3 regions of the Streptomyces sp. NPDC028907 genome follow, and region 1 is predicted to be linked to each of the others. Evidence: riboswitches for the same ligand, from Rfam matches in the RefSeq annotation. Region 1 holds a riboswitch; each other region holds the start of a gene.

What was found. A riboswitch is a leader RNA that binds a small molecule or an ion and turns the genes downstream of it on or off. The one in region 1 is predicted to bind cyclic di-AMP.
Region 2: it holds a riboswitch for cyclic di-AMP, as region 1 does, so the genes downstream of both, ACZ4UU_RS34975 (C40 family peptidase) here and ACZ4UU_RS42230 (M23 family metallopeptidase) in region 1, are expected to answer to the same signal.
Region 3: it holds a riboswitch for cyclic di-AMP, as region 1 does, so the genes downstream of both, ACZ4UU_RS38640 (M23 family metallopeptidase) here and ACZ4UU_RS42230 (M23 family metallopeptidase) in region 1, are expected to answer to the same signal.

What each region holds. Positions count from the first base shown of each region.
Region 1 is NZ_JBVHVE010000023.1:89,556-94,589, reverse strand. It holds gene ACZ4UU_RS42235 (PrsW family intramembrane metalloprotease) at 1-401, shown strand, start outside; gene ACZ4UU_RS42230 (M23 family metallopeptidase) at 701-1,726, opposite strand; cyclic di-AMP (ydaO/yuaA leader) riboswitch at 1,738-1,895, opposite strand; gene ACZ4UU_RS42225 (PP2C family protein-serine/threonine phosphatase) at 2,179-3,264, opposite strand; tRNA gene ACZ4UU_RS42220 (tRNA-Met) at 3,424-3,497, opposite strand; gene ACZ4UU_RS42215 (dihydrofolate reductase family protein) at 3,597-4,730, opposite strand; gene ACZ4UU_RS42210 (MarR family winged helix-turn-helix transcriptional regulator) at 4,810-5,034, shown strand, end outside.
Region 2 is NZ_JBVHVE010000014.1:117,323-122,356, reverse strand. It holds gene ACZ4UU_RS34995 (helix-turn-helix domain-containing protein) at 1-635, opposite strand, end outside; gene ACZ4UU_RS34990 (ATP-binding protein) at 849-1,292, shown strand; gene ACZ4UU_RS34985 (LysR family transcriptional regulator) at 1,373-2,293, opposite strand; gene ACZ4UU_RS34980 (LysE family translocator) at 2,381-2,995, shown strand; gene ACZ4UU_RS34975 (C40 family peptidase) at 3,052-3,525, opposite strand; cyclic di-AMP (ydaO/yuaA leader) riboswitch at 3,529-3,661, opposite strand; gene ACZ4UU_RS34970 (hypothetical protein) at 4,081-4,389, opposite strand; gene ACZ4UU_RS34965 (ATP-dependent Clp protease proteolytic subunit) at 4,397-5,032, opposite strand.
Region 3 is NZ_JBVHVE010000018.1:39,730-44,763, forward strand. It holds gene ACZ4UU_RS38625 (bifunctional acetate--CoA ligase family protein/GNAT family N-acetyltransferase) at 1-823, opposite strand, end outside; gene ACZ4UU_RS38630 (HPr family phosphocarrier protein) at 1,002-1,283, shown strand; gene ACZ4UU_RS38635 (GntR family transcriptional regulator) at 1,501-2,193, opposite strand; gene ACZ4UU_RS38640 (M23 family metallopeptidase) at 2,412-3,197, opposite strand; cyclic di-AMP (ydaO/yuaA leader) riboswitch at 3,210-3,373, opposite strand; gene ACZ4UU_RS38645 (M16 family metallopeptidase) at 3,623-5,011, opposite strand; gene ACZ4UU_RS38650 (M16 family metallopeptidase) at 5,008-5,034, opposite strand, start outside.

The sequences.
Region 1 (5,034 bases):
AGGAGTTGCCCGCGTACGTCGTCGCCGGGTGGCTGGCGCCGGGGGAGCCGTTCGCGCTCGGTTCGATGCGGGCTCGGCGGGTGGCTCGGCGGTATGCGCGGCGGCTCGGGGGGCGGGGGGCCGCGCGGGCTGTGGCGGAGTACGAGGGGTATGCGACGTCGTTGGCGTTTCTGCGGCGCCGAGGGCGACGGGGACGGGGCGGGGGTGACTTCGTGATGCGTGAGCGGGAGTTGTTGCAGGAGTTGTGGCTGCGGCGCGGGGTTGCTCGGGCGGCGTTGGAGCGGGCCGCGCTGGAGGGGATGGCTGTGCAGGTGTGGGCTGCGTATGGCTATGCGGGGGTGGGGTACCGGCAGGGGTACGGGGTGGAGCCGTACCCCGTCTACAACCCGTATCGGACGTGAAAAGCCGCCACGCCCCTCAGACCGGCGCTTGCGCAAGGGCTACCAGCGAACGGAGCGCCCGGTGCTCCGGGAACCGGCAGCCCTGACGTCGGGGGGTTGTCGCCAGGACCGCCGGAGATCAGCACCGCCGGAGATCAGCACCGCCGGGAGCAGAAACGGCCGGGTTCAGGAATCGCCGGGTACAGGGCTCGCCGGGTTCAGGAGGGCGTGCCTCGCCCGGACACCTCGCCCGGACACCTCGCCCGGACACCTCGCCCCGATGCCTCGCGGATGCCCCGCCAAGAGGTCCCTCGGATACCTCAGGGAGTGAGTCCCTTGCCGCGCAGCCACGCCATCGGGTCGATGCCGTTCGCGCTGCCGTCGGGGTGGACCTCGAGGTGCAGGTGGGCGCCGGTCACGTTGCCCGTGGCGCCCACGCGGCCGATGACGTCGCCCGTGTTGACCTTCTGGCCCACGCTCACGCTGATCGAGGACTGGTGGGCGAACCAGATCTCGGTGCCGTCGTCGAGGGTGAGCTCCGTCTTGTAGCCGTACGACCCGTCCCAGCCGGCGAACGTGATCGTGCCGCTGTGCACGGCCTTGATCAGCGTGCCGGTGGGAGCGGCGAAGTCGAGGCCCGTGTGGTAGCCGGAGGACCAGTAGGCGCCGGCCTGACCGAAGGTCGAGGTGATGGTGTACGAGGAGGTCGGCAGCGTGTACTGCTTGGCCAGCTCGGCGAGGCGCTCGGCCTCGGCCTTCTTGCGGGCCTCCTCCTCGGCCTTGGCCTTGGCGGCGGCGGCCTTGGCCTCGGCCTCCTTCTCCGCCTTGGCGGCCGCGGCGGCGGCCTCCTTCTCGGCGGCGGCGACGGCGGCCGCGGCGGCCTTGCTCTCGATCTGGTCCTGCTGCTGCTCGGCCTGCGCCATGATCCGGCTGCGCAGTGCCTCGCCGGCGTCGGTGGCGTCCTGCGTGGTCTCCTCGGTCGCCGCGCCCATGGTGCTGAGGGCGGTGCCGGTGTCCTCGGCGGCTGCGGCGTCGTCGTCGGAGATCAGGGGCAGGTCAGGGATGGTGATGGCGACCGGCGGCTTGCCGCTGTTGGCGCTGGCCATGCCGCCCGCGCCGACGGCGGCTATGACACCGACGCCGAGCACCGTGGAGCTGCGCGCGAGTCCCCCGCCGCGCTGCTTGGAGACGCGATGCCTGCCGCGTACCGGACGAATGGACTCCGCGGTGGGGTTCCACTCCTCGAACGGGCCCTCGTCGGTGCGATGGCGGTCGTAGCCGAAGGTCTCGGTGGTGCGCTGGCTCGGCACGAACGGGGCTTGCGGGGCAGGGCGGTTGGACGCCACGTGGGCGTGCTCCTTTCCTTCCTTCTCGCCTACCGGGTTAGCTGACGGGTTCGGAGCAGGAAGGTCTCCTACGCGCGTATACCGGCCGTGACTTCCCGGCGGTATCCGTGCGATTCACCCCAAGGTGGTGGTTCCCCGGTTCCCTTGCGGGATTCGGCGCGTGCGCACGGAGCCGCCTCTTGTGACGGCTGGGACGACCGCGCTGCGTTATCGAACGTTAATAGACGCGGGGTACGGATTCCAAGCTGTTCCGCTTGATCATTAACGATTTTCGCCTGGACTTACGGGTCATGAGCGGCCTAATTCGGGCGAGTTGGCCAGCGCTCAGGAGTCACACAGGTATTGACGGTATGTCAGTTGTTATGCGGAGGGGGGTCACTCGATCACGGTTGGTGACAACGATCACGGATCGGCTCCACAAGATCTCCATCAGGGGCCGGGAGCGGCATGCCTCAGGGACGGCGTACGGCGATGAGGGCCATGTCGTCCGCCATCCCGCCCCCGGAGTGCCGGCGCACCTCCGCGGCGAGCGTGCCGAGCAGTGCGGTCGGCTCGCGCCGGGCGTTGGCCCGCCCCGCGAGTCCCGTCTCGGGGTCGTAGAACCGGTCTCTCTCGTCCCGCGCCTCGGACAGGCCGTCGGTGTACATGAGCAGCGTCGCTCCGCTCGGGAAGTCGGCCTCCTGGGCCCGGTCCGGCCAGGCCCCCAGCTCCCGCATGCCGAGCGGCAGGGCGGGCTCGGGGGCGGGCAGCGCGCACACGGTGCCGTCGGCGTGCAGCAGCAGCGGCGGGGGGTGCCCGCGGTTGACCAGCCGTACGATCCCGTCGCCGTGCGGGAGTTCGGCGAGGACGGCGGTGGTGAACCCCTCGGCGGACTCCACCCCCTCGGGCCGCGTGCGCTCCCGCGCCAGCGCCCGCTCCAGGCGCTGCGCCACCGCCTCCAGCGTGGTCTCCTGCTCGGCGGCCTCCCGGAAGGCCCCGATGACCACGGCGACGATCCCGACCGCCCCCATCCCCTTGCCGCGCACGTCCCCCACGACGAGCCGCACACCGTGCGGGCTGTCCTGCACCGCGTACAGGTCACCGCCGATGAAGGCGCCCTCCTGCGCCGCCTCGTACCGTGCCGCGATCTGGAACCCGCCGATCCGCTCGGCGGGTTCGGGCAGTACGGCGCGCTGGGCGGCCTCGGCGATGGCGCGGGCGGAGGCGAGGCGGGCGTCGCTGCGGCGGACGAGGAGGTTGATGAGGACGGCGAGGACGGAGACGGTGACCACGGTGACCAGCTCGGTGATCACCCCGGTCCGGGAGAGGCCGCCCAGACCGGCGTGGAGCACGAGCAGCGCGGCGAGCGCGGCGACGCCGGTGAGCACCGTGCCACGCTGCGAGTACAGCGGGGCGGCGACCAGGGGCGCGGCGGTGAAGAAGGGGGCCCCGGTGAAATCCGTGGGCGTGACGTAGTCGTACCCGCATCCGGCGGCGATCAGCAGGGCGGGCAGCAGCCGGACGAACCGGCGTGCGTACGAGATCCGCCGTTCCTCCACCTCACCAGGGTTGCCGACGGCGGGGCGGGGAGCGAGTGGTGGGAGCCGACCGGACCAGCGGGGACCGGACCAGCGGGGCGGCCGGGCAGAGAGTCTCGCTGGAAAGCCGTGGAAAACACTCAGGGCCGGAACTTTTCAGTTCCGGCCCTGAGTCTTCAGTAGCGGGGACAGGATTTGAACCTGCGACCTCTGGGTTATGAGCCCAGCGAGCTACCGAGCTGCTCCACCCCGCGGCGATGACTCAATAGTACGCCATCCGCGGGACGGAAAGCACACGCGTTTCCCGGGGCCGCCGCGAGCGGCGCTTTTCGGGGCGTGTTCAGGGCCCGGTGTCACGGCAGAAGATGGCTGTTCGGGGCCTTGGCCCGGTCCTCGTACTCGGGCAGGACCACCACGTCCACCCCTTCCCCGGCCAGCAGCCCGCTCCCGTCGGCGCCCGCCACGAACGTGTCCGGCTCCCGCCAGGCCGTCACCACCCGGCGTGCCCCCGCGCCGAGGATCAGGCGCGCGCACGGCACCGGACGGGACGCGCGGCGCGTGCACGGCTCCAGGCTCGAGTAGACCGTGGCGGACGTCACACGGGGGTCTCCGGGCGCGATCTTCGCCAGCGCCGCCTCCTCCGCGTGCACCACGGGATCGCCGCCCTCTCGGGAGTGGCCCCGCGCCAGCTCGGTCCCGTCGGCCGCCACCACGACCGCCCCGACGCTGAAGGCCGTCCCCGACGGCGGGCACTCGGCCGCCAGCTCGCACGCCAGCGCCAGCCATTTCCGGTCCGCGGCGGAGGGCAGCACGCCGGCGCCGGGCGCGGTGGGCTCGTAGCGCATCAGTACGACGTCCTCGATCCGCCGCGTCTCCAGCAGGCGCAGCCGTCCGCCCTGGTACTCGCCCGGACCGAACAGCCGCGGCGCCTTCGGATCCCCCACGAACAGCGGCGCCAGCACCAGCTGCACCTCGTCGGCGAGGCCCTGCTGGAGCAGCTGCGTGTGGATCGTGCCGCCGCCCTCCACCATCAGCCGCTCGACCCCGCGCTCCTCGCGCAGATGGCGCAGCAGGCCCCGCCAGTCCAGATCGGCGCCCAGCGCGACCACGTCCGCGGCGACCGGCTCCCGGCGCAGCCGCTCCGCGCCCTTCTCCGTCGTATAGACGATCTTCTCGCCGCCGGTGTGCCAGAAGTTCGCCGTCGGATCCAGCTCGCCGGACGCGCTGACCGTGACCTTCAGCGGGTACTCCGGCTTCCCGTCCGCCTTCCGCGCGGCCCGCCGTTCGGCCGAGTTCACCAGCAGCCGGGGGTTGTCGGCCCGGATCGTGCCGGCGCCGATCAGGATGGCGTCGACGGATGCCCGCACCTCGTCGACGCGGTCGAAGTCGGCCGGGCTGGAGAGCAGCAGGCGGTCGGGGCCGGTGTCGTCGAGGTAGCCGTCCAGGGAGACCGCGGCGGACAGCAGGACATAGGGGTACGACGGCATCGGCGCGCTCTCCGGGTCAGGGGTCTCGGTCGGAAGCCTGGGTCTTGGTTCAAGTTTGAAACAAACCTACACTGGTCACATGACGACTCGCTGGCTCTCCCCCGAGGAGCAGCGCGCCTGGCGCGCCTACATCGCCTCCGCCGCCCTCGTGGAGGACGCGCTGGACCGGCAGCTCCAGCAGGAAGCCGGCATGCCCCATCTGTATTACTCCATCCTCGCCACTCTGTCCGAGGCTCCGGAGCGGCGGCTGCGCATGACCGACCTCGCGGAGGGACTGAAGATCACCCGCAGCCGGCTGACGTAC
Region 2 (5,034 bases), on a different contig from region 1:
CGGACTTGGGGCAGTCGCGCCGCCTCCATCAGCCGCCTCAACTGCCGCGCCATGACCTCCGGCCCGCCGATCTCCCGGCGCAACACCGCCTCGTCGAGCACCGCGCTCAGCTCCAGCGGCGGATCCGCGCGCAGCACGTCCTGCCTGGCCAGACGGACCGCGACCAGCGCCTCCAGACGTTCGTCGGCGTCGGGGGTCTGGTCGGCGAGTCCGCACACCGCGGCCCGGGTCACCGCCCGCGCGTACTCCGGCGTCTGCAACAGCCCGGGCACCACGGAGGTCTCCAGCGTGCGCATCGCGCTCGCCTGGGACTCCAGGCTGATGAAGTCGCGGTAGGTCGGCGGCAGCACTCCGCGGTACGCGTGCCACCAGTGATGACGGCCGCCACCCTCGTCGGAGCCGGCCAGCACCAGCAGCAACTCCCGTAGCCGGGCGTCCTGTACGCCGTAGGCGTCGAGCAGTAACCGCACATCGGCCGGTTTCACCCCGCTGGCGCCGGTCTCGATCCGGCTCACCTTGGACTGGTGCCAGCCCACCAGCCGGGCCGCCTCACCACTGGTGAGCCCCGCCCCGGTACGCAACGCACGCAGTTCCGCGCCCAGTTTTCGGCGGCGCACCGCGGGACCGTGCTGCATGGGCAACTCCTTACTCCAACCGAGCCGCCCAAATACGCTCTGCCGTCGCAGAGTTCACCGCTTCGAGCGACAGATATATGCACATCTTGGTGGATCGCCACTCCTGACGGGCGCGGTAATGGCACTCTGGCGACGAAGCACCAGTCCGGGACCGTACTCGAACCCTCCGCTCCGTGTCGGACTGCGGTCCCGTGGGAAAGGGACGACGTCGCCATGGCAGATCATCTGGAAGCATCCGTCACTCTGCCGAGCGATCCTGCCTCGGTCTCCGCGGCCCGGACCTATGTGGTCACCACTCTCGCCGAGTGGGGACTGCCACCGGACACGGAGGTGGCCGACACCATCCGTCTGATCGTCTCCGAACTCACCACCAACGCCGTACAGCACACCCTCGGCCAGTCACCCACCTTCACGGTGGACCTCGCGCTCGACCGTGACGAACACCTGCGCATCGGCGTCACCGACAGCCACCCCCGCTTCCCCAAGCGGCTGCCGGCCGCTGTCCAGCAGGACAACGGCCGCGGGATGGTCATCATCCGCTGGCTGACCGCTGAGTGCGGCGGCAAGCTCAGAGTGCGGCCGACGCGGGAGGGTGGGAAGACGGTTTCCATCGAACTGCCGTGGGCTGTGCCGGTGCCTGCGGCGCCTGAGCCGTGATGGGTTGTGTGTTGTCTGCGGGTCCGCTGCGGCTGGTCGCGCCCACGCGGCGGAGCCGCATATCGATACAGCCCCGCGGCCTAGGGTGGGGACTGCTGGGCTCGGTTGAAAGTGCCCCGCAACACCGCGCGGAAAGCGTCGGCCGCGGGTGCCGTCTCCTCTCCGCGATACGCGACCGAGATCGTACGGCGCAACTGCCCCCCTTCCAGCGCGCGCACGCCCACCGGAGTGGCCGACGTCCGCGCCACCATCTCCGGTACGACCGCCACCCCGAGCCCCGCGCTGGCCAGCGCGCACACCAGTAGGTATCCCGGCGTCGGGACGAGAACCGAAGGCGTGGCCCCCGCTCTGGTCAGGGCAGCCTCGACACCCCGGCGGGCCGGAGCGTCCGGGGCCATGCTGATCATGGGCTGGCCGGCGAGGTCGGTCAGCGGTAGCCGTGTGGCGCCGGTGGTGAGGGCGTGGCCCGGGGCTGACACCAGGACCAGTTCCTCCACGAGGATCGGCTCGACGCCGACCGAGGCGGGCAGCGGGGTCGGCTCACCCGGCTCGTAGGCGTGCGTCAGCGCCAGGTCGACCTCGCCCGCCGCCACCGCCGCGACACCGGCCGACGGTTCGTAGTCGGCGACCGTCAGCTCCACGTCCGGATGGGCCCGGCGAAACGCGCTGAGAGCCGGTGGCAGCAGATGGATGCCCGCGGTCTGGAAGGTGCCCAGCCGGAGCGTGCCACCGGTCAGGCCGGTCAGCCGGGCCAGTTCGTGCCGCGCCCGCTCCAGCTCGTCGAGCACCCGCCGCGCACGGGTCACCAGCAGTTCGCCCGCACCCGTCAGCCGTGCCCCGCGGTGATGCCGTACCAGAAGAGCGGTGCCCGCCTCGCGCTCCAGCTTGGCCAGCTGCTGCGAGAGCGCGGGCGTGGTGTAGCCGAGCCGCTCGGCGGCCCGGGTGATCGAACCCGCCTCGGCGACCGCCACCAGCGCGGCGAGACGGGTCGGGTCGTACATGACAGCCCCTGGGGTTAAGTAGTGTTTTAGGGTTCCCTAGGATATTCGAAATACCTGTTGAAGGCTCCTGCCAGGCACGCTGGGCGCATGGATGCTCAGCTCATCGCCTTCACCGGGGTCTCCGCCGGCCTGGTCGCCATGCCCGGGGCCGACTTCACCGTCGTCGTTCGCAACGCCCTCGTCTCCCGCCGGGCCGGCATCGCCTGCGCGCTCGGGATCGGGGCCGGGCTGCTGGTGCATGTGACGCTGGCGGTGGTGGGGGTCGCCGCGGTGCTGGCCGCCATGCCTGCGCTGTTCCGTGCGCTTCAGGTGGTCGGCGGTGTCTATGTGTTGTATCTCGGCGTCCAGACGCTGAGGCAACGGCGCGCCGAAGTCATGGAGGAGCGCCAGGACTCCACCGCGCGACCCCTGCGGCAGGGCTTCGTGACCAACGCCCTGAATCCGAAGGCCTCCCTGACCTTCCTCAGCGTGCTGCCCCAGTTCGTGCCCGCGGGCGCTCCGGCACTGCCCCGGACCCTGCTGCTCGCGCTCATCGTGCTCGCGATCGCCCTGGTCTGGTTCCAGGTGGTCGCGCTGCTCGTGGACCGGCTCGGCAGATGGCTGCGCCGCCCGCGGGCCGCCCGGGCCGTCACGACCGTCACCGGCGCCGCGCTGACGGTCTTCGGCGGGGCACTGCTCGCCGGGCCGCTGCTGGCCCTCTGAGGTGGCCCCGAGGGCGGTGACGGCGTATCAGGTCGCCGTCACCGCCTCCGGGAAGGTCACTTGACCCGGCCGTACCAGACGCTCCTGGTCCAGATCTTCTGCAGCTTCACCACGTCCCCGCTCTTCGGGGAGTGCCAGATCCTTCCCTTCCCGGCATAGATGCCGACGTGGTAGACGTACGACCCCGAGTGGAAGAACACCAGGTCTCCGGCCTTGCGGTTCTTGGCGGAGATGTGGCGGGTCTTGTTGTACTGCTGGGCCGCCGTACGGGGCAGTTTCTTGCCCGCCTTCTTGAACGAGTACAGCGTCAGCCCGGAGCAGTCGAATCGGTTCGGCCCGGTGGCGCCCCACTTGTACGGGGAGCCCTTCTTGGAGGCCGCGACCTGGAGTGCCTTCGTCGCCGGCGTGGCCGCTTCGGCCTCGGGGGCGAAGCCGGGTGCCACTATCGAGCCGCCCACTGCGGCGATGGTGAGAGCCGAGGCCGTTCCGGCCCGGGCCATGAGCGACGGGACACGATTGAGCGCAGTCATGCGCAACCCTTCGTCAGCCGCCTGTGAAGGATGACCTGTCGGATTCGGGCTGGCGAAGTTGCCCGGCCGCGTTGCCGCGGCTTCACCCCAAGGGCTGCTCGGATCGAACGAACGTCCGCTCCGGCGACCCGTCTTGCTCGGGTCCTCCACTCCTGCCGATCCACTCCTGTCGACCGGTCATCCGGGCGGCGGCAGGACTCGGCGTCCGCCCGGACCGCCCCGCCGCTGCGGCGGGGGCTTGTCGTCAGACAGGGATCTTGACGCACGGTTGAATGAAAATCCCAACGGAACCGGGGATTTGTGGCGTTACTCACCACTCACCCGTTCGGGTGGACACCCCCGTGTTCGAGGAGGTGTCCAGGTGCCCAACGAGCCCCGGACCAGGGACGGAACGTCGGACTCCGCCTCGCGGTCATGCCCGTTGTGCAACCTTGGCGGGCGCGCAAATGGACACGTGGATACGCCGAAAGGGGGTACGTCGTTTGGCGCGTTTCAGCTCCCTTCCGGACGCCTCGTCAGTGGGCCGAGACGTCCGGAACGAGTCTGTACACGTCGTCAACTGTCGGAGCGCGGCGGCACCCTGACACGAGCCGTGCGGCGCTCTCCGTCCAGCACGCGCAACGCACGCGCCAGCGTGGGAGCGTGCAGCTCCGTCTCGCCCCGCCGATGCATCAGCGCCAGCGCGTCTCGGAGCTCGGTCGCCCTGCTCACCAGCGCCTGGGCGGCGCGCAGTCCGCTGTAGGTGTCGCCGTGCCGGCCCGGGTTGATCCGGCCGAGCAGGTCCACGACATCGAGGTAACGGTCGATCAACTCGCCCTCCGCGCGGGTCAGCGCGGGCAGCGGTGGCAGCTCGGGTGGAAGCACCGGCCGATCACCGCCCCGTGGGCGGCGCGAGGGTGGCCCTGCGGCTGGGGATGATCGCGTCCACCAGCCCGTACTCCAGCGCCTCCTGCGCGTTGAGGATCTTGTCCCGCTCGATGTCCTCGCTCACCTGCTCGCGGCTGCGTCCGGTGTGCAGCGCGAGCATCTCCTCCAGACGGGTCCGAATGCGCGTCAGTTCGTCGGCCTGGATGGCCAGATCGCTGGCCTGGCCCTCGACCGGCTCGGGCAGTCCAGGCTGATGGATCACCACCCGGGCCCCCGGCAGCGCGAATCGCTTGCCCGGTGTGCCCGAGGACAACAGCACCGCGGCGGCCGAGCCGGCCTGGCCCAGGCAGATCGTCTCCACGTCGCAGGTGACGTACTGCATGGTGTCGTAGATCGCCGTCATGGCACTGAAGGATCCGCCCGGCGAATTGACGTAGAGCGAGATGCCCCGGTCGGGGTCCCGGTGCTCCAGGTACATGAACTGGGCCATCACGTCGTTCGCCGAGATGTCGTCGATCGGTGTGCCGAGGAAGACGATCCGCTCCTCCAGCAGCTTCGAGTAGGGGTCCTGCGTCCTGGTGCCGGTACTCGTGCGCTCCGTGAACTCGGGCAGTACATGGCGGGCGGTCGGTCGGGTCATGG
Region 3 (5,034 bases), on a different contig from region 1:
CGACCTGCTCGTCGATGTCCCGCATCGAGCGGTGCGCGGGGACTCCGTCGACTTCCTTGAGGTCCGCCGGGAACGCCCTGTTCACCGCGTAGAGCCGTCCTGTGAAATCGGCGTCCCTGATGTTGCCGAGGACACTGCGGCCCACGCCGCCGGGGGCGCGGCCGACGCCGATGACGGCGACCGAACCGGGCACCAGCAGTCGGCGTACGGACCGGGCCTCGGCGCGCTGCTCGCGCGCGTACTGCACGGCGAGCGAGCGGTCCGTCGGCTCCAGGTCGAACTCCAGACGCACGACGCCGTCCTCGAAGCTGCGCTTCTGGGTGTACCCGGCGTCCGTGAACACCTTGATCATCTTGGTGTTGGCGGGCAGCACCTCGGCGGCGAAGCGCCGGATGCCGCGCTCGCGGGCGACGGCGCCGATGTGTTCGAGCAGCGCTGAGGCGACGCCGCGCCCCTGGTGGGCGTCCTGGACGAGGAAGGCGACCTCGGCCTCGTCGGCGGGTGCGGACGCGGGCATTCCGTCGGCGCCGATCCGGTCGTAGCGTACGGTGGCGATGAACTCGCCGCCCACCGTGGCCGCGAGTCCCACCCGGTCCACAAAGTCGTGGTGCGTGAAGCGGTGGACGTCCTTCGCGGACAGTCGCGGGTAGGGCGCGAAGAAGCGGTAGTACTTCGACTCGTCCGACACCTGCTCGTAGAAGCTGACCAGACGCTCGGCGTCATCAACGGTGATGGGGCGGACGCGTGCGGTGCCGCCGTCGCGCAGCACCACGTCGGCTTCCCAGTGGGCGGGGTACTCGTGCCGGTCCGAGGCGCTCTGCATGGGGCCCAGAGTACGGCTCGCGTACGACAACGGCGCGAGGCAGTCTGTGGAGGACGCATGTCGGGTCGAGGCCGCGACCCGACGGTCACCTCGGGAGGGACGTTTTGTCCCTCCCGGCGGGCTTCACGGGTGTGGGAAACTGGTCTAGACAACCCTGAACACCGAAGGGCAGCATCACATGGCTGAGCGCCGCGTCAACGTCGGCTGGGCCGAGGGCCTTCACGCCCGCCCCGCTTCCATCTTCGTCCGGGCCGCCACGGCCGCAGGTATCCCGGTGACGATCGCCAAGGCCGACGGCAACCCCGTCAACGCGGCCTCCATGCTGGCCGTGCTGGGCCTGGGCGCCCAGGGCGGCGAGGAGATCGTCCTCGCCTCCGACGCCGAGGGTGCGGACGCCGCCCTCGACCGGCTGGCGAAGCTGGTCTCCGAGGGCCTCGAGGAGCTGCCCGAGACGGTCTGAAGGACCTGAGCGGGACTCCGTGGCAAACGGTGAAGCCGCGTCCGCCTTTTCGGCGGGCGCGGCTTCGCTGTTTCGGCGGGCGCGGCTTCGCTGTTTCGAGCAGAGCAGGCCGCGGCTTTTCCGGCGACGGGTGACCGAAATGGCTCACGGCACGCCTGAAAAGGGCAGCGGAAATACACCGCCGCCGAATATCTCCTCTTTGTATACGGCGCCCGTGTTAATGCCGCAGGCTCGGCATGTTTACGGGATGTTGCGAATTCCTCACACGCTCGGCGCGATCACCGGAGCCGAACCGCAGCCGGTGCGCGCCCATCGCGCGCTCGGCATGCAGGGCCGTGACGCCCCGGGCGCGCTCCCCGTCGCCGCGCGCCACCGCGTCCACGATCGCGCCGTGCTCGGTCCAGGACTCCACCGGGTCGACCGGCGCCTCCACGGCGTACATCCAGGCGATCTTGTGGCGCAGCTGGGTCAGCATCGAGGCCAGCGCGGGGCTTCCGGAGGCCTGGGCCAGCGTTTCGTGGAACCAGCCGCCGAGCGAGCGCAGGTCCTCGCTGTTGCCCCGCCTGGCCCGTTCCTGGCCCAGCCTGACCAGGCCACGCAGGACCTTCAGATGGGCCTCGGTGCGCCGCTGGGCGGCCCGGGCGGCGCCGAGCGGCTCCAGCAGCGTGCGCATCTCCAGCAGGTCGGCGGCCTCCTGCTCGGTCGGTTCGGCGACGCACGCGCCCGCGTGCCGCCGGGTCACCACGAAGCCCTCCGCCTCCAGGGTCCGCAGGGCCTCGCGCACGGGGACGCGGGAGACGCCATAGCGGCGGGCGAGGAGTTCCTCGGTGAGCCGGCCGCCGCGCTCGTAGACGCCGGCGACGATGTCGTCCCGGATCGCGGTGCATACCGAGTGCGCCGGAATACGCATGACCGACCTCCGCCTTAATCCCCGTGAAACGTCGACGAATGACGTGTGTTCAGTGACTCTATTGCAACCGGCCGGAATTTCCGACGGCGGGCCGGAATCCATGGATATTTTTTGGTCAGCCGATCGTCCGGGAAACGCCGAAAGCCCCGGCTCGGGAGCCGGGGCTTCGGGGAGGCTCAGCTGCGGGAAGCGGAGCTTCGGGTGGGGCGCGGGAGACGTCAGACGTTCACGCCGTGCGAGCGGAGGTAGGCGACGGGGTCGATGTCGGAGCCGTACTCGGCGGTCGTGCGGGCCTCGAAGTGCAGGTGCGGTCCGGTGACGTTGCCGGTGGCGCCGGACAGGCCGATCTGCTGGCCCGGCGTGACGGTCTGGCCGACGGAGACGCCTATGGACGACAGGTGGCCGTACTGGGTGTACGTACCGTCGTTCATCTTGATCACGATGTTGTTGCCGTAGGCCCCGCCCCAGCCGGCCTCCACGACGGTGCCGGAGCCGACCGCGTGGACGGAGGTGCCGCTGGCGGCGTGGAAGTCGACGCCGGTGTGGCTGCCGGACGACCAGACGGCGCCACCGGCCTTGTAACCCGTGGAGACGTACGAGCCGGAGATCGGGGCGACGTAGGACAGCAGGCGCTTGCGCTCGGCCTCTCGGGCGGCGCGCTCCTCGGCCTCGCGCTCCTGCTTGGCCTTCTCGGCCGCCTTCTTGCGCGCGGCCTCCTCGGCGGCCTGCTTGAGGGCCGCGGCCTCCTGGGCGGCCTGCTTCTGGGCGGCGGCCTGGGCATCGATCTGGTCGGCGAGCGTGTCGTCGACGGTGATGACGGGGATGAGGCCGGTCTGCTCGGCGGCGGGTTCGGCGGCGAGCGCCGGGGCGGCCAGGGTGCCTATGACGCCGGTGGCGGTGAGCGCGGCGACGCCCGCCGCGCGGGCGGTGGTGCGCTCGAACCGGCCGGGGCGACGGTGCTTCCCGGAGGCGCGGTTCTTCCCGGTGGCGCAGGTGAACGCCATGTAGTGGCTGATCCTTTCCTTCCCTCTCGCCTACCGGGTTAGCTGACGGGTTCGGAGCAGGAAGGTCTCCTACGGACCCCCTCGCGGCTGCGCGGGCGTCCGATTCACCCCAGGGACTGCGATGGGTCCCCGGCTCCCCTGGCTCGCGCCGTACGGGGACTCGGCGATGGCTGTCCGGTGCCGCGGGCGCGGCGCACTGCCTGACGGACAGCCCGGAAGACGCTAAGCGGGGCGACTTTCAATCCCCAAACGGATCGCGGCTTTTGTAGCGCATCCCACAGGTCAGACAGGCAACCTCTCCCCCAATTCGGGCATAAAGGGGCCCTGGTGACTTGGAAGTCACCAGGGCCCCTCACGCGCGCGTGCCGTCGCCCGGCGCGGCTGTCCGACCTCTGCTCGGTCCGCTACGGGACCTCCGAGGTCCTCTACTCGGCCGCCACGACGCTGACTTCGCCGATGCCGAGGGCCTCGACGGGCTCGCGGATCGCGGCCGCGTCGCCGACCAGGATCGTCACCAGCCGGTCCACCGGGAAGGCGCTCACGGCCGCGGCCGTGGCCTCGACGGTGCCGGTCGCGGCAAGCTGCTGGTACAGCTTCGCCTGGAAGTCGTCGGGCAGGTGCTGCTCGACCTGGTCGGCCAGCGTGTTCGCCACGGAGGCGGCCGTCTCGTACTTCAGCGGCGCCACCCCGACGAGGTTCTGCACGGCGAAGTCCCGCTCGGCGTCGGTGAGCCCCTCGGCGGCGACCCCGCGCAGGACCTTCCAGAGGTCGTCCAGCGCCGGACCGGTGTTCGGGGTGTCGACGGAGCCGCTGATGGCGAGCATCGCCGCGCCCGTGCCGTCCGGCGCGGAGCGCAGGACCTGGCCGAACGCACGCACACCGTAGGTGTAGCCCTTCTCCTCGCGCAGGACCTTGTCCAGGCGGGACGTGAGGGTGCCACCGAGGCAGTACGTGCCGAGCACCTGCGCGGGCCACACACGATCGTGCCGGTCCGGGCCGACACGGCCGATCAGCAGCTGCGTCTGCACGGCACCCGGGCGGTCCACGATGACGACGCGCCCTTTGTCGTCCGCGGTCACCGGCGGGACCGGGCGGGGCTGGGCCGGGGAGCCGGTCCAGGCGCCCAGGGTGTCGCCCAGCAGCACGTCGAGGTCGACACCGGTGAGGTCGCCGACGACCACGACGGTGGAGGTGGCGGGGCGTACGTGCCGCTCGTAGAAGGCGCGTACGGCCGCGGAGTCGATGCCGGCGACGGTGTCCTCGGTGCCCTGGCGCGGGCGGGACATGCGCGAGGTCGCCGGGAACAGCTGCTTGGAGAGCTCCTTCGCGGCGCGGCGCGAGGGGTTGGCCAGCTCGTGCGGGATCTCGTCGAGGCGGTTGCGCACCAGGCGCTCGACCTCGGCGTCGTCGAACGCGGGTGCCCTGAGCGCGTCGGCGAGCAGCCCCAGCGCCTTCGGCAGCCGGGAGACGGGCACCTCGAGGCTGACGCGGATGCCGGGGTGGTCGGCGTACGCGTCGAGCGTGGCGCCGCAGCGCTCAAGCTCGGCGGCGAACTCCTCGGCGGTGTGCTTGTCGGTGCCCTCGGAGAACGCGCGCGCCATGATCGTCGCAATGCCGTCCAGGCCCTTCGGTTCGGCGTCCAGGGGCGTGTCCAGGAGCACCTCGACGGCGATGACCTGCTGGCCGGGGCGGTGGCAGCGCAGGACCGTCAGGCCGTTGTCCAGCTCGCCGCGCTCGGGCGCCGGGAACGCCCAGGGCCGGGCCTGGCCGGCCTGGGGCTGCGGGTGGAACTCCATGCTGGCGAGCTCGGTCACTGCGCCGACTCCTCGTTCTCGTC